2 regions of the Bradyrhizobium sp. TM102 genome follow, and region 2 is predicted to be linked to the other one. Evidence: predicted binding sites of a transcription regulator. Region 2 holds the regulator's gene; the other holds the start of a gene.
What was found. The regulator LexA, encoded in region 2, represses DNA repair genes until DNA is damaged. The targets are predictions, from matches to a motif close to TGTTCNNNNTGTGTTCNG.

Region 1 (7,718 bases), 2.2 Mb from region 2:
GACCCGCGTTGAGCTGTATCAAATGCGCAGGGACGACTTTCCCGGGGCCCGCGCATTCTTTGCGAAGATTTAATCGGATGGACGGGACGTCGTAAGGTGACGATGGCCATGTTGGAGGCAAGGCGACACCTTATCCAACATGGACATTTCGACATGAACGATCGCGTCAATTCCGACACCACGTCCCGCAAGATCCTGAGGCCGCGCCGGCTTGCGCTGCTCGGCACCGTGGCCGCGCTCGGCGTGGCCGTGCTGGCGGCTGCTCCCGGCTCTTCGCCGTTCGGTCCGAGCTCCTTCATTACCCCGGCCCAGGCCGCCGAATCCGCCGCGACGCCGCCGGGCTTTGGTGACCTCGTCAGTAAGGTCAAACCCGCGGTCATCTCGGTGCGGGTCAAGATCGACCAGGACAACGACAAGAGCGCGATGCTGCAGCAGAACCGGATGGATCAGGACGAGGACACCCCGTTCGACCAGTTCTCGCGGCAGTTCGGCTTCCGTGGCCCGGGCGGCATGAACGGCATGCCGCGCCAGCGCCATCAGATGATCACGGGCGAAGGCTCCGGCTTCTTCATCTCCGCCGACGGCTATGCCGTGACCAACAACCACGTCGTCGACCACGCCGAGTCGGTGCAGGTGACCATGGATGACGGCACGAGCTACACCGCCAAGGTCGTCGGCACCGATCCGAAGACCGATCTCGCGCTGATCAAGGTCGACGGCAAGAAGGACTTCCCGTTCGTCAAATTCTCCGACCAGAAGCCGCGCATCGGCGACTGGGTGGTCGCGGTCGGCAACCCCTTCGGCCTCGGCGGCACCGTGACTGCCGGCATCGTCTCTGCCAGTGGCCGCGACATCGGCAACGGCCCCTATGACGACTTCATCCAGATCGATGCGCCCATCAACAAGGGCAATTCCGGCGGCCCGGCCTTCGACATGAGCGGCAACGTGATCGGCGTGAACACTGCGATCTTCTCGCCCTCCGGCGGCTCGGTCGGCATCGGCTTCGACATTCCGGCCTCGACCGCAAAGCTCGTCGTCGCGCAGCTGAAGGACAAGGGCGCGGTGACCCGTGGCTGGCTCGGCGTGCAAGTGCAGCCGGTCACCGCCGAGATTGCCGACAGCCTCGGGCTGAAGGAGGCGCGCGGTGCGATCGTCGACAGTCCGCAGGATGGCAGCCCGGCGGCCAAGGCCGGCATCGAGGCGGGCGATGTCATCACCGCCGTCAACGGCACCGCGATCAAGGACTCCCGCGACCTCGCCCGCACGATCGCGACTCTTGCGCCTGGCAGCTCAGTGAAGCTCGACGTCTTCCACAAAGGCGACAGCAAAACGGTGACGCTCGCGCTCGGCGAACTGCCGAACGAACGGCAGGCCAAGGCCGATGTTGGCAAGGACCAGCCGGGCTCCGGCACGCCGCGCCTCGGTCTTGCTTTGGCTCCGGCCGGTGACGTCCAGGGCGCTGGCCAGAAGGGCGTTGTCGTCACCGAAGTCGATCCGCAAGGGCCGGCGGCGCAGCGCGGCATCCAGACCGGCGACGTCATCCTCAACGTCGGCGGCAAGGCCGTCGCCAATGTCGGCGACGTCCGCTCGGAGTTGGCGCAGGCCAAATCGTCCGGCAAGCGTAGCGTGTTGTTGCAGGTCAGAAGCGCGCAGGCGACCCGCTTCGTCGCGGTACCACTCGCCTGAGGCGAACGCCGATCGGCATGGATCAAGAAAGGCGGCCCTCGAGGCCGCCTTTTTCGTTCGCCTTCAGGACTCCCGGGAGGCAATCGATAACATTCTCGTTAACGGCAGCGACGATGACGCGGTTCGTCCGAAAAAGCCGTGTTCGCTCATCAAAGTTCCGACTCGTGCAGGTCGCCGGCGGCAACGATGCCACCGGGACCAGTTGCAAGCGTGGAACTTCGAACTTGCCGCCGGTTTCCGGAACTGGCCGCTGGTTCGCATTTGATCGGTGCCGACATGGATCGATTGAAGCTCTCGCTGAGGAGGGCGCTACTCGTGGCGCCATTCGTGCTCTGGGGCGGAAACGCTCTCGGGCGGGACGACGGCCGCTACGCGGACTCACCCCTGAAGCCATGGTTCGACAGCCTGCGCAGCCACCTTGGTCCGTGCTGTTCGGATGCGGATGGTTTTGCCGTCGCCGATCCCGACTGGGAGTCGCATAACGGGCATTATCGCGTGCGTCTCGACGGCGAGTGGATCGAGGTGCCGGACGAAGCCGTCATCACCGAGCCGAACCGCGCCGGCCGCACCATGGTGTGGCCGGTGAAGACCGCGTTCGGCGTTTCGATCCGCTGCTTCATGCCGGGCAGCATGATCTGACACAGGCCAACGGTCAGCGCTTGCTGGATTTGCGCTTCGACGATTTCTTGGTTGTCCTCTTCTTGGTCGTCCTCTTCTTGGAGGTCTTCTTGGACGTCTTCTTGGAGGTCTTCTTGGCGGCCTTCTTCGGGACCTTCTTCCCCTTCTTGCGTGCCTTCGACAGTCCGATCGCGATCGCCTGCTTGCGACTCTTCACACGTCCGCCACGGCCTTTGCGACCGCTCTTGGCGGTGCCCTTCTTGTAGCGGCGCATCTCGCTCTCGACATCGCTGCCGGCGCTGCGCGAGTAGCTGCGCTTCTTTGCCTTGCGTGCCATGCATGTTCTCCCTTGGCCGGGGAGAACCATTCGACACGGGCATGGTTCCGAAGGACGCGGACAGTGTTCCAGGCGCAGCCTAGAAGGAATTCGCCAGCTCGATCTCGGCTTCCAGCACCTGGATACGACGTGCGGCCTCGCTGAAGGACAGATCGCGCGCATATTGCGCGGGCTGATACGCTTCTTCGCTTAGCCGTTTCAACCTCAGCCCCTGCGTCCGTGTCATCTGCTCGGCGAGGAAAACCCTGGCGTCGTATTTGCCCTGAACCTGCATGTCGCTTCTCCGTCCTGAAATCGTGACTTGACTATATGTTCTTATTTTGTTCTAACAAGCCATGGACAACAGAATTAATGAAATTCGACGTAAAATCAGCGCCTTGAGGGTTGAGATGGCCGGCGTCGAGGCCTCCGTGCGGTATCTCATCAACGGCGACCGCGATTGCGTCCAGCAAGCCCTGGCGCAGATGGATTTGCGCCGGAAGGTCAATTTGCTGATCGGCGAATGGAAGGCTGCTGGCGGCGGCGATGTCCTGCCTGACGTTCGCGACCGGGTGCGCCTTCGTCTCGTGAAGACAGCCGTCGGTCCCGAGCGCGCGAGCACGCGGCGCTGACACCTTTTGGGGGGGCGCCGTGGAGGAGGACCCGGACACTTACCGGATCTTGAGGTTGCGCGCCGAGATTCTCGAATTGGGCTCGGCCATCCGGCAATTGCAGCGTGCGGGGCTCGACGATGCTGCGGCCCAACTTCTGATCGGACGCAAGCGGGCGCAGCTCGAGCAACTCGTGAAGACGAATGCTGCGAGCCGCCCGCTCAACTCTGAAACGCGTCGCCCGTAACGAGCTGACGCCGGCGCTCGACGATGTGGCGCTCGATTGCCGATCCCGCATCAAGAAAAAAAGCCCCGCGTCGCCGCGGGGCTTTTGATGTCATGTCGGCCTGAGCTCACTTGGTATTGCTCATGCCCTTGCTGCTCTTGTTCGTCATGGTGCCGCCCTGGTCCGAGCCGGGACCGGAGCCGCCCTGGCCGGAAGGATCCGCGCCCTTCGAGGCCTTGGTGTTGGCGCCCGTGGTCTGCGAGGACGACATCGATGATCCGTGTTTGGCCTTGTGCGACTTGGCCTGTGCGGCGAGCGGCGCGGCGGCGAGGCCGGTGGCCAACATTGCGGTGAGAACGAGTTTTGCCGTTGTCATGCGGGGAACTCCCTGAGTTAAATTGACGCAGGCAGCCAACCGCCATTTGCCGAAGGAGTTCCCGACAAACGCATCTGCCGGGCCGCACGCACGCTTCAAGATTGCTTGTCCTCTGCGAGGATGAACACGACGCCGGTGAGTGTCGCGCCGATCGCGAACGTCGTCACCAATGTGAGGGCGAAGACGATTGCGGCCTGGCTTCCGCCATGATCGAGCAGCTTGGCGACGGCGGGATTGGACAGGATCAGCGTGAGGCTGAAGGCGAGGCCGAGGGCTGCGCCCATCATCGCATGCGTCATCAGCTTGATGAGGCCGGTGGGAGAGATCAGGTCCGACGACTTTTTTGCGCGCATGGGAACCGCATCCCGAACTGACATGCAAACGCGGGCCATATTCGCCGGTTCCAAACGCATGAAGGAATTGTCATCACCGGCTTCATCCGACGTTCATGCCGGGCCTGCGAGGATGAGCGTCAGCAAAACGGGAACATTCGATATGGGTAAGGTAGTCTTTCTTTACCGCTCGCTGGCCTATCGCAACGCGGCTGCGGACATGCTGCGCAAGGCCCGCAAACTGCCGCGCGGTGCGGAGCGAAGTGCGGCCCGCCGCTACGCGAGGGCGCTACGCGACCTCGCTCAAACGGAAGCCTGGCTCGAAGGACGCCTCGCCGAGGAAGCGCGGCCGCCGCGGCAAACCAGGATGGCGGCGTCGGGCTAAAGCATGATCCGGAAAAGTGCGCAGCGGTTTTCCGAAAAGATCATGCTCAAACAACAAACCAAAGCGCGATGACGCTTCATCCTGATCGCATCGCGCTTTAGCCCGAGGCGCGTTGCAATTCGGCTGAGCTGGGGGCGTCGAATTTTCCGGGGGCGGCCGTCGCCGTCTTGCGTGTCAGCGGCACCTTGAGGCGGCACAACAGTCCTTCGGCTCGCCAATCGAATTGCGCCTGTCCACCGAGCTGGGACTCGACGCTCGCAAGCAGGCTCCGCGTGCCGAAGCCGCGCGATTTCGGCGTCATGACGAGCGGACCGCCGGATTCCTCCCAGCTCAGCGTCAGCAGCTGGTCCTCGACCTGCCAGCCGATCGTGAGCCGTCCCGACCTGGTCGAGAGTGCGCCATACTTGGCCGAGTTGGTAAAGAGCTCGTGCAGCGCGAGCGCCAGCGTCTGGGCCGTCGCCGGCAGCAACTGGACCTCCGGACCCGCCAATATGATCTGGCCGCCGAGCGAATAGGGCGCAAGCTCCTCGTCGATCAGCTTGGAGAGCTCCGCGCCCTGCCAGCTCGACAGCGACAGGATGGTGTGCACGCGCGCCAGCGCATTGATGCGTCCTTCGACGGCGCTGACATAGGCCTTGACCTCGTCGGCGCGGGTGAGGCGGACGATCGACTGCGCCAGCGCCAGAGCATTCTTGGCGCGGTGATCGACTTCCCGCGCCAGCAAATTCTGCCGTTCCTCGGCTCGCTTGCGTTCGGTGATGTCCACGGTGACACCGCTCACGCGCACGACGCGACCGCTGTCGTCGACCGTCGCGGCCGCCGTGCCGACGCACCAGCGCACCTCGCCGTCGGGCCGCACAATGCGGAACTCGGTCTCATAGGCACGCGTGCCCTTGTTGAATTCGGCGATCGCCTTGCGCAACTGATCGACGTCGTCGGGATGCAACAGCGCCTGGACGTTGGCCGGATTGACCTCGAAGCTCTCCGGGCCGACGCCAAAGATGCGATATTGCCCCTCGTCCCACATCCAGTCGCCGCTGATCCAGTCCCAATCCCAGGAACCCATCTTGCCGGCCGCGATGGCCATGCTGCGCCGCTGCTCGCTTTCGCGCAGCTTCGCGGTGGAGTTCTCCAGTTCCGCCGTGCGTGCGCGGACGCGATCCTCGAGCTCCTGATTCAGCCGTTCCAGCTCGCGGGTCTTGCGGTAGAGCTCGGCAAACACCTTGATCTTGGCGCGCAGCACCTCCGGCACGACCGGGACCGGCACGTAGTCGACCGCCCCCATCTCGTAGCCGCGCAGCCGGTCGATGTCGCTGACCTGGATGGCGGAGATGAAGATCATCGCGGTCTTCTGGAAGCGCGGATGCTCGCGGATCATCGCGGCAAGCTCGAAGCCGTCGAGCTCGGGCATGCAGACGTCGACCAGGATCACCGCGATCTCGGTCTTGAGCAGCACCTCCAGCGCCTCGCGTCCGGACGAAGCGACCACGAGGTTCTCGCCGAGTTCCTTCAGGATCACCTCATAGGCGAGCAGCTTGGCCGGCTGGTCGTCGACGAGGAGGATGTTGACCTTTTCGTGGTCCATTCGCGGATCCAAACTCATCGGTGCAGCCACATGCGGATCGCAAGCAGCAATTGATCGGTGTTGACGGGTTTGGCGAGATAGTCGGACGCGCCGGCCTCCAGGCATTTTTCCCGGTCACCCTTCATCGCCTTGGCGGTCAGCGCGATGATCGGAAGGCGGGCGAAGGCCTGGTTTTCGCGAATGACGCCGATGGTCTGGTAGCCATCCATCTGCGGCATCATGATGTCCATCAGAACGATGGCGATCTCCGGATTGGATTCGACCAGGGTGACGGCTTCACGGCCGGTCGTGGCGGTCAGCACCTTCATGCCGCGCCGTTCCAGCACGCTCGACAGCGCGAAGATGTTGCGGGCGTCGTCGTCGACGAGCAGCGCGGTCTTGCCGATCAAATCCTCGTCGGAACTGTTCAGCTTCTCCAGCATGCGCTGCTTCTCGACCGGAAGCTCCGTGATCACGCGGTGCAGGAACAATGCGGTCTCGTCGAGCAGGCGCTCCGGCGATTCCACGCCCTTGACCACGATGCTGCGCGCCATGGTGTGGAGTTCCGCATCCTCCTCCGCCGAAAGCTCGCGGCCGGTGAAGACGACGACCGGGACGTTGGACAGCGCCTCGTCGTTGCGGATCTGGTCCAGCACCTCGAAACCGCTCATGTCGGGCAGCCTGAGGTCGAGCACCACGCAATCGCAGGGCGCCTCCCGCAGCGTCGAGAGCGCGCCGGCGCCGGTGTCCGTCGTCACGATCTCGATGTCGTCGTGGTGCAGCAGCTCGCGGATCGAAAGCTGCTCCGCCTCGTTGTCCTCGACGATCAGGAGCCGCTTGCGCCGCGGCCGTGCATACTCCTTGATCTGCGTCAGCGCGGCCGAGACGCCCTCGGTCGTCGTCGGCTTGTTGACGAAGGAGAACGCGCCACGCGCCAGCGCATGCTGGCGGTCCTCGTCGAGCGTGATGATCTGCACGGGGATGTGGCGGGTCAGCGGATTGTGCTTGAGCTGGCTCAGCACGGTCCAGCCGAGCATATCGGGCAGGAACACGTCGAGCGAGACTGCTCTCGGCTGGTATTGCTTGGCAAGCTCCAGCGCCTCCGCACCGCGGGCGGCGACCAGGACCTTGAATCCCTTGTCGCGCGCGAGGTCGACCAGTACACGCGCGTAATGCGGGTCGTCCTCGACGATCAGAAGGATGCTGTCGCCAGGCTCGAGGTTGAGCCGGTCGTCGGGAAGCTGCTCAATGACGCGCTGCTGCTCCGGCGCGGCGGCGGGCTGCAGCGCAGGCGGCTGATTGTTTTGCTGCGGCGCGGGTGCGGCGCGCGGTGCGAGCGTCGGGCCGGAATATTTGAGCGGCAGATACAGCGTGAACGACGAGCCCTTGCCCGGCGAGCTGCGCAGATGAATTTCGCCGCCGAGCAGGCTTGCCAATTCGCGACTAATCGCAAGCCCAAGGCCGGTGCCGCCATATTTCCGGCTGGTGCCGGCATCGGCCTGCTGGAACGCCTCGAAGATCAGCTTCTGTTTTTCCACGGGAATGCCGATGCCGGTGTCGGACACTTCGAGCGCGATCACCGCCGGCGCGGAGTTCAGCACCGG
Region 2 (7,718 bases):
CCGATCCGCTGCCCGACAAGGATCAAGGGCCGAAGGCTCCCGACGTCGCGATGGACGACGGGCCGGACCGGCCGAGCGGGAGTTGAGCGATGCCGGCCGTGGCACTCGTCATTCTCGTCCTCGCCATCGCCACCCTCCTGCCGATCGGCCTCGTTCTCTGGATCATGCCACGCCAGGCCTGAGCCTGCCTTCGATCCAGGGCCGGAAAGCGGCAAGATAAATTGTGCCCGCATTTTTGCCTCTGCTCCCGCGCTCGGCTAGAAGACTGTCGGAAAATTTCGTCCGAACGTGCCGAGCAGGAGTTTCGCCGTGGCCTTGATGCCGGTTTCCGACGCCCTTGCTGCGGTGCTGGCGGGTGCAGAGCCGCTGCCTGCAGAGATGGTTTCACTCGACGAAGCCTACCATCGCGTGCTCGCGCAGGACGTCGCTGCGCGGCGCACCCAACCGCCCCAGGCGATGTCGGCGATGGACGGCTACGCCGTGCGCGCGGCCGATGCGGCAACGATCGATTCCAGGCTGACGATGATCGGTGAGGTCGCAGCGGGCCGTCCGTTCACGGAAAGGGTCGGCGCCGGCGAAGCCGTGCGGATCTTCACCGGCGGCGTCGTTCCCGACGGCGCCGACGCAGTCGTGATCCAGGAGGACACGATCGCCGAGGGCAAGCACATAACGATCAAGGAAGCCGCGATCGTGGGTCGGCACATCCGCCCCGCCGGCGTTGATTTCCGCGAGGGTGACGTCCTCCTGCGCAAGGGAACCCGTCTGACAGAGCGCGATCTCGCCCTCGCCGCTGGAATGAATCACCCGCAACTCGCCGTCTGCCGTCGTCCGAAGGTCGCGATCCTCGCCACCGGCGATGAACTGGTGATGCCGGGCTCGACGCCCGGGCACGGCCAGATCGTCTATTCCAACGGCTATGCCCTGCACGCGCTCGCCCGCAGCGAGGGCGCCGAGACCATCGACCTCGGTGTTGCCGCCGATACGCTGGAGGCCACCACCGCCGGCATCCGCCGCGCGCGCGAAAGCGGCGCCGACGTCCTGGTCACGACCGGGGGCGCATCGGTCGGCGACCACGATCTGGTCCAGCAGGCGCTGAAGGACGAAGGCATCGCGTTGGCGTTCTGGAAGATCGCGATGCGGCCCGGCAAGCCGATGATGCACGGACGCTTAGGGACGATGGGCGTCATTGGCCTGCCCGGCAATCCCGTGTCGTCCTACGTGTGCGCCTTCCTGTTCATGGTGCCGTTGATTCGCGCGCTGTCGGGCCGTTCGGTGATTCATCACCATCGCGAGCGCGCCGTGCTGGGCCGCGATCTCGGCGCCAATGACCAGCGCGAGGATTATCTGCGCGCGCGCCTGGAGCCGCGCGACGACGGCACGCTCGTCGCCCTTCCCGTCAGCCATCAAGACTCCTCTCTGCTTGCGAATCTTGCTGCAGCACAGGTACTTCTCGTGCGCGCACCGTTTGCGCCAAAGGCCGAGGCCGGCAGCCCCTGCGAAGTGCTGCGGCTCCCCGTCTGAACTGCGCGGCCACACGCATTCCGCGAGTTTCGCTCTGTTCACGGTAAATTAAGCAGTTGCGGAACATGTATCGAACATATAGTGTCCGTTCATGATTTGTTTCGAGGATGTAGCGGCTTATCGCTGAACTCATCGTCTCGGAATCGAACGACATCAACCGGGGGACTTTGGTCGAGATGTTAACGCGCAAACAATACGAGCTTCTGCGGTTCATCAGCGAACGCTTGAAGGAAAGCGGCGTGCCGCCGTCCTTCGACGAGATGAAGGATGCGCTCGACCTGCGCTCGAAGTCAGGCATCCACCGCCTAATCACCGCACTGGAGGAGCGCGGCTTCATCCGCCGGCTGCCCAACCGCGCCCGGGCCATCGAAGTGATCAAGCTGCCGGAGCTCCAGGCTGCCGCCGGCAACCGACGCGGCTTCACGCCAAGCGTCATCGAGGGCAATCTCGGCAAGCTACGCGCGAGCTCCAGCCCGTCCGCGGACGAGGGCGAGCGGCCCGTTGCGGTGCCCGTGATGGGTCGCATCGCGGCCGGCACCCCGATCGAGGCGTTGCAGACCCGCAGCCACACCATCAGCGTGCCTCCAGACATGCTCGGCTCCGGCGAGCATTACGCGCTCGAAGTGCGCGGCGATTCCATGGTCGAGGCCGGCATCCTCGACGGCGACATGGCGCTGATCCAGCGCAACGAGAGCGCCGATACCGGCGACATCGTGGTGGCGCTGATCGACGACGAGGAAGCCACGCTCAAGCGCTTCCGCCGCCGCGGCGCCTCGATCGCGCTGGAGCCCGCCAACGCCGCTTACGAGGTGCGCATCCTGCCGCCGAACCGCGTGAAGATTCAGGGCAAGCTGATCGGGCTTTACCGCAAGTACTGATACCGGAGTCTTCAGCGCCTCGCGCGCGCCTTCGGTCGGCATCGCCGATCAGAGATTGGAGCGGATGATGGTCCGCTCCGGCTGGATAGTCTTTCTGGTTCTGCCCAGATTGTCCGGCCCCTCCCCCTTTCGCGACATCCTCGGCAGGCCGCGGGAAGCAACATCGCTTCGCGGCCTTTCGAGTTCGAGGGGGACAGCCCAAATGCGCCGGATCGTTTGAGCGCAGCCGCAGCAACGCTGGTCGCATCATGTCGCATCATCATGTCGGCTAGGACACGGCCGTGATCCAGAAAATCCGCAACGACCGCAATGCAGCGCGCACGCAGCCGAGCTGACGATACTCGGGCTGGCTGGTTTCGCCTCGTTGACGCGCGCCTGCCAAATGCACGGAAGCCGACTTTGTTCCTATCGACTTCGGAAAAGATGGAAAAGATAATGTGATCGGGGCTCGCGGATCCCAGCCGCAGATTTGCCTACAACCAAGCAGACCGTCACGTGCTTCCACTCTGGTAGGGGCCTGCGCCTCCAAAAGGGGTGCGGGTCGCTATCTCTGCATAGAGGAGCACCCGATGTGTGACTACAGCCTGCATGCCGTCGCGACGCGCCCCGCAGAAGTCGGCGAGACGATCGTCACGACAACATTCCGCGGCACCTCGACGCGCGGCTTCGCCTCCGAAGCCGATCTCTCCGTCGCGGTCTGCCTGCTGCCGGGAACGGAGCTCGCCTTCGCCGATAACGTCCGTTACGACAACCGCTGGATCTGGACGCGCACCGTCAACTCCCGCGTCGGCAAGTTCGGCAAGATCGATCCGCACATTCCCGATCGCCATCATGATGCGATCGAATTCCCGGACGGCAAATCCGTGCTGGTGACGCAGCTCGTCGAGGGCCAGCGCGCAACCGTGCTGCAACTGCCGGTGACCCAGCCGATCGGCGAGCGCGAGCACAAGCCGCAGATCATCGCCGACAGTCGCCCGACGGTCACGCGACTGCCGATCGGCTGACGCCCTCCGGCCCGGCGGGTCCGGGGCCAGGATTGAAATGCCGTCGCCGGCCGATGCCGGCGAGCCCGGTGGGTTTGTGTTTCACGAAATTCGATCGGCGAGCGCCGCCGCACCTCGTCGCCGCACGAAGTTTGGGCCGTCCTGCCTGAATTTTGAACCTCCGCTCCGCAGCCAAATGACCGATGCTGTCGTGGTTTGAGGCGGCGGACACGCTCGATGAAAACCTTTATTCGCGTTGTTGAACTCTGGGTGCCTGACCGGACGCGCATGCGGCTGGAATTCGGCGGCGGCCTTTACGATGAAGGGCTGTCCGCGTTCAAGGCCGTCAGCGAAGAGCTGCACTTCGGATATGACGAGGGGCTTCCAGGCAAGACCTGGGCCTGCGGCCATCCCGTCATCCTCACGAAATTCGCCAACTCCTATTTCAAGCGGACCGATCAGGCCGTCGCCGCCGGCCTCACCTGCGGCGTGGCGGTGCCGGTGTTTGCAGGCGAATTTCTGCAAGCCGTGATGGTGCTGTTCTGCGGCGACGACGAGGCGCATGTCGGCGCGATCGAACTCTGGCACAACGATCCTGATCTCTCCCACGAGATGGGCCTCGTCGACGGCTATTACGGCGCGGCGGACATGTTCGAATTCAACTCGCGCCACACTAAATTTCCTCGCGGCTTCGGACTTCCCGGACGCACCTGGAAGGCGGGCCTGCCGCTGATCATCAAGGACCTGCACGACGCCAAGAGCTTCCTGCGCTGGGAGGACGCAGCCAAGGTCGGGATCAATCTGGGTGTCGGCGTGCCCTACCGAACCGGCACCGACCAAACCTGGGTCCTGACTTTCCTCTCCGCGCAGGCAACGCCGATTGCGCGACGCTTCGAGATCTGGGTCCCGAACGAGGCCCGTTCGGCGCTGGTCTTTCGCGCCGGCGATTGCAGCGCGCAGACCGACCTTGCCGCCCGCTATGCCGCCAATTCCATTGCCAGAGGCGAAGGCAGCATCGGCGGCGCCTGGGCCGCCGGCATGCCCGCGCTCAACGACGATCTCACTCATGACGGCTCGATCGCGGGCTCTGAGGCCTGCGCAGCCGGGCTGAGCCGAATGGTGGCCCTGCCGGTCATCGGCAAGGCAAAGCTCGAAGCCGTGCTGGCCTGGTATCTGTAATCGATGGCGTCAATCGTCGGCCTGCAAGTCGGTCTCCGATGGCGTTGCGTCGCGGCTGCGGGGAGCCGCCTTCTGCGCAAGGCTGCCGTCGAAGTCACCTTCGCCCGCACCGGCCGGTAACCACGGGCGGTTCGTGCCTCTTGCCCTCACCGCCTGAACCGAAAAGCCGTCGCCACGCCGGGTCAATGCCAGCGCGCCCTGGCGAGCGAGCCGCTGCCGATCCACCACCATCGCCGCACAATCGGGCGGCGCGGGCCTTGACGTCACCACCAGTGCAGCCCGGTTGCAATCGTCCGCCAACGCGTCGATGCGCGAGGCCAGCGCGACCAGCCGTCCGTCTGCGAGCGGCGTTACGCAGCCCGACTCGTCGCACGATATGCCGCTCGCCAGCGCGCTACTGCCGGCATCGCGCGGATCGGCGTCGGCAGCCAACCACTCCCTCAGCACGAAATTGTCCTTGCCTGCCCTGATCAGATGCAAACGCCCGTCCCCGCCCCGCACCGCGACGCTCGCGCCGTCCCCGGCAATCAGGATATCGGGCTGGCGCACCGACAGCCCCCAGCCGATGGAAACCAGCAGCACGACGGCACCGCCCCAGCGCAACGGCGTACGCAACAGGCCCATCACGATGACCCCCAGGCTCGCTGCGATCAGCGGCGCGATGCCGAACGCCGGGATGCGGCCGACCGCGCCCGGCAATGCCGCCACCCAGCGCGAGACCGCGACCATCCAGTCGATGCCGATCCCCATCAGCCACCAGAACACGCCGTCGAGCCCGAACGGCGCTGCGAGCAATCCCAGCAGCCCCGCCGGCATCACCAGCGCCGAGACCACCGGCATCGCACCGAGATTGGCGAGCACGCCGTAGGGCGTGACGCGGTGGAAGTGGAAGGCGGCGTAGGGCGTGGTCGCAAGCCCGGCGATCAGCGAGGCCAGGAATAGCATCGCGATCTCGCGGCCGCCCCACATCGCGACGCGCGCGGTCGCCGAATGATCGGGTGAGGCAAACAGGTTCGGCATGCCGATCTGTACCAGCGCGACGAGACCGAGCGTCGCGGCAAAGGACATCTGGAAACTCGGATGCACAAGCGCTTCCGGCGCGACCGCGAGCACGATCAGCGCCGCCACCGCGAGCGTACGGAAGGTGATGGCGCGGCGATCGACCATCACGGCGATCAGCACCACCGCCGTCATGAAGAACGAACGTTGCGTCGCGACCTCCGCGCCAGACAAGAGCAGATAGAACGCAGCCGCCACCAGCGCTGCGGCCGCCGACCATTTCTTGATGGCAAAGCCGGCCGCCAGTCCCGGGATCAAGGCCAGCAGTGCGCGCACCGCGAAGAAGACGACGCCGGCGACGACCGCCATGTGATAGCCGGAGATCGACAACACATGGCCGAGCCCCGAGATGAACATCGCGTCGTTGACCGGCGTGGAAATCGCATCGCGCCGCCCGGTGAGCAGCGCTGTCGCGATCGCGCGGTTGTCGCCCTCGAGCGTGGCGCGGATGCGGGCGTCGATCGCATCGCGCAGGCCCTGCATGAAGGCGGCATAACGCAGCCGCAGGCCGCCGGCATCGGGCGGGACTGAAGCCGTGATCGCGCCCATCACGAAGCCGGAGGCGCCGATGCCCTGAAAGAACATGTCGCGCGAAAAATCGTAGCTGCCGGGGCGCACCGGCGAGAGCGGCGGCATCAGCCGCGCCTTGAGCTGCACGAAGCTGCCGACCTCGGGCGCAGTGCCCTTGCGCACCGACAGGCGGACGCGTTCCAGCTTGACCTCGCTGCGCTGCGCCTCCATGGCCGTGACGCGCAGCACGAAACGATCGGTTCGCTCGCGGATATCGCGGGCCTCGACGAAACCCGACAGCGACACTGAATAGAGCGGCTTGGCCAGCACGGGGTGGGCGATGCGCGCCGTCTTCCAGGTTGCCACGGCAAAGCCGGAAGCGACCGCCGCAATCATGATCGCAGGCGCAAACAGCCGGCTCCGCCGCAACAGCACCGCGCCAAACGTGAGCGCGATAGCCGTCGCGGCAACGACCCACAGCACCGGCTCATGATCGGCGGCAAAATAGAGTGCGATGCCACCGCCAAAGGCGACAGGCACCCACGGCAACAGTCGCCCGGCGCCGGCCTCCGCGCGGGCCCATTCACGCAGCGTCTCGACGATTGCCGACCAGGCGCCAAAGCCCGCCGGCACCAAGCCGCCCGCCTGCGCAGCACGACCGACCGGCCACGTCCCGGCTATACCCTGGGACCGTGCTGGCCGGCCCGGCTCCGCCATATCCCTGCACCCTACGCGACGCGATTGTCGCCAAGGCTACCGGAACGTGCGGCCGCGCGAATAGCGGTACAAATCGAGAACGACGGGGGCCTCCCCCTACTTTTCCTCTTCCATCGTCACGGCGACATTCGCCTTGGCCGACAGCCGCACCTTGTTACCCTCGACACCGGCGACGAGGCCCTTGTCGATGAAATGATGGTGGCCCTTGTGGCTGCCCTCGCCGCTGTCCTTCTTGGTCAGCTTGATGCGATTGCCTTCGACCTTGTCGACCGTGCCGACATGAACGCCGTCGGCGCCGATGACTTCCATATGCTCTGCAATGTTCTGCATGGTGGGATCCTTGGTTGGAGCCACCTCAACGCGCGGAGAGAGCTTCGGTTCGTATTCTGCTGTCATTCCGGGGCGCGCCACTTGGCGCGAGCTATGATGCGCAATTGCGCATCGGAGAATCCATAACCACAAGCTGGGGTTATGGATTCCGGGCCTGGCCCTTCGGGCCATCCCGGAATGACAAACTGATGAAGAGCGCCAATCAGATCAGCGGCGCCTTCGCCGAAGCGTGGTGATTGACGATCTTCCAGTCGCCGTCCTCGCGGACGATGACCCAGCTCATCTTGACGACGAGATCAGGGCGCTCGCCGGCAAGGTCGAACGAGATGGTCGCGGCCATGTTGATCAGATCGGGGCCGGCCTGCGCTGCGTTCACGTCGGAGAATACGGCGCTCGGCTTGCGCCAGCGCGGCAGGCCGTTGAAGTAATCGGCAACACCGTCCCTGCCCCGATAGAGTTTCGGGTTCGAGCCGAAGAAGAACGCGTTTTTCGCATAGAGCGACGAGAGCGCGGCCGCATCGAGCGTCGCGAAGCCGGCGCA

Region 1: a site for LexA is predicted at 2,952-2,969, ahead of GDN70_RS29325 (DUF3072 domain-containing protein). Genes of this name have one in related genera too.

Annotation. Positions count from the first base shown of each region.
Region 1 covers NZ_AP021855.1:6,173,650-6,181,367, reverse strand. The annotation lists gene GDN70_RS29340 (Do family serine endopeptidase) at 154-1,686, shown strand; gene GDN70_RS29335 (hypothetical protein) at 1,963-2,325, shown strand; gene GDN70_RS29330 (DUF6496 domain-containing protein) at 2,339-2,641, opposite strand; gene GDN70_RS29325 (DUF3072 domain-containing protein) at 2,721-2,915, opposite strand; gene GDN70_RS29320 (hypothetical protein) at 3,031-3,252, shown strand; gene GDN70_RS29315 (hypothetical protein) at 3,272-3,478, shown strand; gene GDN70_RS29310 (hypothetical protein) at 3,585-3,833, opposite strand; gene GDN70_RS29305 (hypothetical protein) at 3,929-4,186, opposite strand; gene GDN70_RS29300 (hypothetical protein) at 4,329-4,550, shown strand; gene GDN70_RS29295 (HWE histidine kinase domain-containing protein) at 4,648-6,135, opposite strand; gene GDN70_RS29290 (HAMP domain-containing protein) at 6,150-7,718, opposite strand, start outside.
Region 2 covers NZ_AP021855.1:3,989,604-3,997,321, reverse strand. The annotation lists gene GDN70_RS19135 (hypothetical protein) at 1-86, shown strand, start outside; gene glp (gephyrin-like molybdotransferase Glp) at 310-1,521, shown strand; gene lexA (transcriptional repressor LexA) at 1,698-2,399, shown strand; gene GDN70_RS34990 (hypothetical protein) at 2,969-3,403, shown strand; gene GDN70_RS19115 (GAF domain-containing protein) at 3,620-4,561, shown strand; gene GDN70_RS19110 (ComEC/Rec2 family competence protein) at 4,571-6,847, opposite strand; gene GDN70_RS19105 (DUF2171 domain-containing protein) at 6,944-7,177, opposite strand; gene GDN70_RS19100 (SgcJ/EcaC family oxidoreductase) at 7,380-7,718, opposite strand, start outside.